Regions from separate parts of the Bordetella genomosp. 8 genome, predicted to be linked through region 1. Evidence: riboswitches for the same ligand, from Rfam matches in the RefSeq annotation. Region 1 holds a riboswitch; the other holds the start of a gene.

Region 1 (3,228 bases):
TGGTAAGGCGTATAGGCCGTGTACCAGGCGGGATTTTCGAGGATGTTGCGCAGGATGACGTTGGGCGTGTGCGTGCCGTAATAACCCTGCCCGATATAGCTGCGGTAGACCTGGTTGCCGCGCGCGATGTCGCGCAGCTCGGCCAGCACGTCCGGTTCGCTGCGCGCCGGCGGCAGCGCCAGCGGCGCCTTGGTGCGGATGGCCGGCGGCACCACCTGGCCGATCAGGTCTTCCAGGCTGTCCGCGCCCAGCGCGCGCAGCATGGCGGCCTGGTCGGCGTCGGACGGCCCGATGTGGCGGGGAATGAAATCGGTATGCGTGTCGAGGGGGCGCGACATGGTTTCTCTTGAAAAGTGGCCTTACAGGGCTTCGTAGCCGGAAGCGTCCAGCAGCTTGTCCAGATCGGCGGGATTGTCCGGCTTGATCTTGAAAATCCAGGCGGTATAGGCGCCGCCGTTGATCTGCGCGGGATCGGCTTCCAGCGCGTCGTTGAAGGCGACGATTTCGCCCGCGACCGGCGCATAGATGTCCGACGCGGCCTTGACCGACTCCACCACGCCGGCCGTATCGCCGGCGGCCAGCTTGGCGCCAACCTTGACGTCGCCGACGAAAACGAGATCGCCCAGTTGTTCCTGGGCCTGGTCGGTGATGCCGACGACGAACACGTCGCCTTCGGCTTTCACCCATTCATGCGATTCGGTGTATTTGCGATCGGTGGGCAGGCTCATGGAAGCAGCTCCTAAGAATTCAAAAACCGTATGGAGGATGGATGGAGAAGTAATGCGCGCCCCGCCCATGCGGCACGCGCCGGCATGGGCATCGCCAGTTTACGGTTGTTCGACGGCTTTGCCGTTGCGGACGAATGGCAATTTGCACACGGTGGCCGGCACCCATTTGCCCCGGATGTCCACTTCGACCGCATCGCCCGGCTTGACGTCCAGCGGCATGCGCGCGAAAGCGATCGACACGCCCAGCGTGGGCGACATCGTGCCGCTGGTGATTTCGCCGGCGCCGTGGGCCGTGCGCACCGCCATGTGGGCGCGCATGACGCCGCGCTCGTTCAGCTTCAGGCCCAGGAAGGCCGCCGGCGTGCCGAACTGCTCGATGGCCGCGCGGCCGATGAAGGCGCGGGCGGGATCCTTCAGGGACACGGTCCAGGTCAGCCCGGCCTGAGCGGGCTGGATCATTTCGTCCATGTCCTGGCCGTACAGGTTCATGCCGGCCTCCAGCCGCAGCGTGTCGCGCGCGCCCAGGCCGCAGGGACGCACGCCCTGCGCCGCGAGGTCCTGCCACAAGGCAGCGACTTCCGTGGCGGGCAGCACGATTTCGAAGCCGTCCTCGCCGGTATAACCGGTGCGCGCCACCAGGGTGTCCGTACCGAATTGCGCGGCCGTGAAAGGCGTCAGCCCTTCCGTATCGGCCTTCCAGGCCGGGCGCGCGGCCCAGACCTTGGCGCGCGCATTCGGCCCCTGCACGGCGACCATGGACAGATCCCGGCGCGGCGCGATCGAGACGGCGAGGCGGGAGGCGATCGCGATGCGTTGCATCCAGGCGACGTCCTTGTCGGCGGTGCCGGCATTGACCACGACGCGCCAGCGGTCGGCGGCGAAGAAATACACGATCAGGTCGTCGATGACGCCGCCTTCCGGATTCAGCATGCAGCTGTACAGCGCCTTGCCGGGCGTGGCCGTCAGCCTGGCGACGTCGTTGGCGATCAGGCGGCGCAGGAAGGCCATGGCGTCGGCGCCCGTGACGTCGACGTTGAGCATGTGCGAAACGTCGAACATGCCGGCGTCCTGGCGGACCGCGTGGTGCTCTTCCAGCTGCGAGCCATAAGCCAGCGGCATATTCCACCCGCCGAAGTCGACCATGCGCGCGCCGGCATCGATATGGGCTTGCGCCAAGGGGGTGTTCTTCAGGGAATGCGACATGGAAAAGGCTCCGGACAGCAGCGGTGGGCGGGTTGAAACGCTTCCGCCCCTCTGTCCTTTTGCCTGAGAGTTGCCCCGCGCATATGGAAAATGGCGGGTTTGCACCTTCGGCGTCCGGGCGCACCGCTCGACGGGTGGCCGGATCTCTCCAGAGCGCTGTGTTCACCCGGGGCGCCGATGCGGCGCGGCCTGGGCAAGGCATGCTGCGGTATGGGTTGCCTGAGCGATTCCGGGCGAATTGCGCCTTCGGCGGCGGCGCGCCGGGGCGTGCCGCTCTCTCCCGCACGATGCGTGACAGCGTGGCGAAGGATACAACTCAGGCCAGGGCGGTGTCCAGCAGCATCATCAGCACGAAGCCCAGCATCAGCCCGCCGGTGGCGAAGACCTCGTGCCCCTTGCGGTGCGATTCGGGGATGATCTCGTGGCTGATGACGAAGAGCATCGCGCCGGCGGCGAAGCCCAGGCCCCAGGGCAGCAGCACGGTCGACCACGCCATCACGGCGGCGCCGGCCAACGCGCCTATCGGTTCTATCAGGCCCGACACCATGCCCAGGACCACGGCAAACGTGCGCCCGTAGCCCGCCGCCAGCAGGGCAACGGCGACGACCAGGCCTTCCGGCACGTCCTGGATGGCGATGCCCGTGGCCAGCGCGCCGGCGCGCATGGGATCGGTCCCGCCGAATCCCACGCCTATCGCCAGGCCTTCCGGCAGGTTGTGCAGCATGACGGCGAAGATGAACAGCCAGGTGCGCTTGAGCATCCGTGCGTCATGTCCTTCCTTGCCCTTGATGAAATGCTCATGCGGTACGCAGCGCTCCAGCCAAAGCAAGGCTGCCCCGCCCAGCAGGATGGCCGCGCCCACGGTCATGCCGGCGCCCCACGGGCCGGCGCCGAGCTCGCGCGCGGCCTCGATGCCCGGCGCCACAAGGGAAAATGCGCTTGCCGCCAGCATCACGCCGGCGCCGAAACCGAACATCGTGTCCTGCACCCGTTCGGACAGCCGCTGGGAGAACATCACCGGCAGCGTGCCGGCGGCCGTGGCGCCGGCGGCGATCAGGCCGCCCAGCCAGGCGTCGGCGATCTGGGGATGGCTATCTTCCAGCGCCAGCCATATCCCCCAGGCGCCCAGCGCGGCAAGCAAGGGGACGACAACCATCAAGGCCTTGCCGGCGCCGGCATCGGCCAGCGAACGTATGTGCGTATTCATGTTGCGTCCCTTTTCGGTCGGTGCGCGTCCTTTTCACCCGCACGGCGCACGCGTGATGCGCAAGAGAGCAAAAATCGCGCCGCTGCCGGC
Region 2 (3,228 bases), 1.2 Mb from region 1:
GGGTTTCCGGAAACGCGAAAGGCGGGCATGCGGGAATACGGGCATGCGGGCGGCCGGGGCCGCGTTGCGGCAAACCCGGCGTCGATGTGGTGGGGACGTTCAGGCCGCCGTGACCGCCAGGCCGCGCTGCACGCCCGGGCGCGCCAAGGCACGGTCCAGCCACGCCTGCACGTTACGAAAGCGGTCGAAATCGACCACCTCGCGGGCTTCATAGAACCCGATCAGGTTGCGGACCCACCCGATCAACGAAATGTCGGCGATGCTGTAGTCCGCGCCCATCACCCAGTCCCGGCCCGCGAGCCGCTGGTCCAGTACGCCCAGCAGCCGTGCCGATTCGGCTGCATAGCGATCGCGCGGCCGCTTGTCCTCATAAGCCTTGCCGGCGAACTTGTGGAAAAAGCCGAGCTGTCCGAACATGGGCCCGACGCCGCCCATCTGCCACATCAGCCACTGGATGGTTTCGTAGCGCGTGTGCGGATCGGTGGAAAGAAACTGCCCCGACTTGTCGGCAAGATAGATCAGGATGGCGCCCGATTCGAACAGGGCCAGCGGCCGCCCGTCGGGGCCGTCCGGATCGTAGATGGCCGGAATCTTGCCATTGGGATTGAGCGAGAGAAAGGCCGGATCGTGGTTGTCGTTCGCCATGATGTCGATGCGATGCGGCTCGTAGGGCAGCCCCGTTTCCTCCAGCATGATGCCGACCTTCACGCCGTTGGGCGTGGGCAGGGAAAAGAGCTGCAGCCGGTCCGGGTGCAGCGCCGGCCAGCGTTTGAATATCGGATGATCGAGCATCACGGCGTTCCTCCAGGGTGTGTCGACGCACGTGCATGATATTCGCATCTGTGCAGGCCGCGTCGGGGAGCGCCGCGACATCGGCAACGCCGATCTTGTGCGGCGGGCTGCATTGGTGCTAATGTCCGGACGTTCTCGATCGTGGCACGGAAGAGATCGGTCATCACGACGACGCCGACGGAGCAACCGCCCCGGAAACTCTCAGGCAAAAGGACCGTGCGACGGGGAACATCTGGAGAGAGGCGCTGATCGCGCCCACCGAAGGGGAGCTTCGCCAAGGATGTACCAGGCGCGGGCGCAAACTCTCAGGTACATGGACAGATGGGGCATGGCGCCGGCCAACCGGCCGGCTATGTCGACCTCCACTGGACCATGTCATGCCACGCATCGCCATCATCGGCGCCGGAATCACCGGCGTCACGACCGCTTACGCCCTTGTCCGCCGCGGCCATGCGGTGACCGTATTCGAGCGCGGCCGCTATGCCGCCATGGACACTTCCTTCGCGAACGGCGGCCAGCTGTCGGCCAGCAACGCCGAAGTCTGGAACAGCCGTGCCACCATCCTGAAAGGCTTGCGATGGATGTTCACGCGCGATGCGCCACTGTTGCTCAATCCGCTGCCCAGCTGGCACAAATACACCTGGATCGCGGAATTCCTGCGACAGATACCCAGATATCGCGCCAATACGCTGGAAACGGTGCGGCTGGCGATCGCCGCGCGCGAGCATCTGTTCGAGATCGCCAGGCGCGAAGGGATAGATTTCGATCTGGAACGGCGCGGCATCCTGCACGTCTACGGGAGCAAGGAGGAGTTCGAGCGCGCGGCGGCGACGAACGCCCTGCTCCGGGAAGGCGGGCTGGAGCGCGATCCGGTCACGCCGGAAGAAATCCAGGCCATCGAGCCGGCGCTGCGGGGGCGTTTCCATGGCGGCTTTTTCACGCCATCCGACTCCACCGGCGATATCCATAAATTCACGCGCGGTCTGGCGGAGGCCTGCGCGCGGCAAGGGGTGGCGTTCCGCTACGACGCTGCCGTGAGCGCGCTCCGGCGCCTTGGCGCCAGTGGCGGGTCTGGCATCGCCATGGACTTCAGCCAGGGCGATGAAGTCGACACGGAAGCCTTCGACGCCGTCGTGGTGTGCGCGGGCGTCGCGAGCCGCCAGTTCGCCGCCATGGCTGGCGACCGCGTGAACATCTATCCGGTCAAGGGCTACTCCATCACCGTCTGCCTGGACGATGCGGAAAGCCAGGCGTCCGCGCCCTGGGTCAGCCTGCTCGACGACGCCGCCAAGATCGTCACCAGCCGGCTGGGGCGGGACCGATTTCGTGTGGCCGGCACGGCGGAGTTGAACGGGTACAACCGGGATATCCGGGCCGACCGCATCGCGCCGCTGGTGAATTGGACCCGCCGACATTTTCCCGGCGCTTCGACGGCGCGGGTGATCCCGTGGGCGGGGCTGCGTCCCATGCTTCCCAGCATGTTGCCCCGGGTCGGGCGCGGCCGGTCTCCGGGCGTGTTCTACAACACGGGGCACGGCCACTTGGGTTGGACCTTGAGCGCGGCAACGGCCGAGGCAGTGGCCGACGCGGTGACGCTTCCGCGCTAGTTCGCCGCGCGCAATTGCGTCAGCAGCATGCGCGCCGCCTGAGTGAGTGTGTCCACATCGCGCACGGCCAATAGCAGCCAGCGCCGCGTCCAGTCGTCGGTGAGTGGAATCAGCTTCAACTGCATCGACCGCGCATGCGGCTCTGCCGCGATGCGCGGCAGCACGCCGATGCCGCGCGTTGCGACCACCATGCGGCAGATCGCGTCGAAGCTGCGGACCTGGATGCGCAGTTTCATGGGCATATCCAGCCGCGTGCATTCCTGCGCCAGCAGGCTGGCCAGCGACGTGCTGGGCGGCAGGCTGACGTAGTCATACTCCAGCGTTTCCGCGAATGCGACGCTGGCGCGCGTGGCCAGCGGGTGGCTGTCGGGCACCACGAGCATGAGCTCGTCGCGCCGATAGGGGAAAGTCTGCAGCCCCGCTTCCGGCGTGCGTTCGCCGAAGATGCCGATGTCGGCGCGGTTCTCCGCCACGGCGGCGACGATGTCGCTGCTGTTCTGTTCTTCCAGGTCGATGCGGACGGCCGGATGTTCCGTCATGAACCGCGACAGGTCGTCAGGGAGGAACTGCGTGATCGACGACGTATTGGCCGCGATCCGAACCTGACCGCGCACGCCTTGCGCGTAATCGGACAGCGTGCCCGCCATCTGGTCGACTTCCTGCAGGATGCGTGTCGCGTGGGCCAGGCAGGCCTGGCCCGCATCGGTCAACTCCACGCCGGCCGCCTTGCGGAACAGCAGCGGCGAACCCAGCGCGGCTTCCAGATCGGAAATCCGCTTGCTGGCCGCGCCCACCGCCAGCCGCGACTGCCGCGCGCCCGCCGATATGC

The links. A riboswitch is a leader RNA that binds a small molecule or an ion and turns the genes downstream of it on or off. The one in region 1 is predicted to bind glycine.
Region 2: it holds a riboswitch for glycine, as region 1 does, so the genes downstream of both, CAL12_RS25165 (D-amino acid dehydrogenase) here and gcvT (glycine cleavage system aminomethyltransferase GcvT) in region 1, are expected to answer to the same signal.

The regions. Positions count from the first base shown of each region.
Region 1 is NZ_CP021108.1:581,102-584,329, reverse strand. Features, by position in the region: gene gcvP (aminomethyl-transferring glycine dehydrogenase) at 1-338, opposite strand, end outside; gene gcvH (glycine cleavage system protein GcvH) at 360-728, opposite strand; gene gcvT (glycine cleavage system aminomethyltransferase GcvT) at 828-1,931, opposite strand; glycine riboswitch at 1,973-2,093, opposite strand; glycine riboswitch at 2,128-2,224, opposite strand; gene CAL12_RS02645 (ZIP family metal transporter) at 2,248-3,138, opposite strand.
Region 2 is NZ_CP021108.1:5,567,658-5,570,885, reverse strand. Features, by position in the region: gene CAL12_RS25170 (glutathione S-transferase N-terminal domain-containing protein) at 100-795, opposite strand; glycine riboswitch at 930-1,019, shown strand; glycine riboswitch at 1,022-1,116, shown strand; gene CAL12_RS25165 (D-amino acid dehydrogenase) at 1,170-2,399, shown strand; gene CAL12_RS25160 (LysR family transcriptional regulator) at 2,396-3,228, opposite strand, start outside.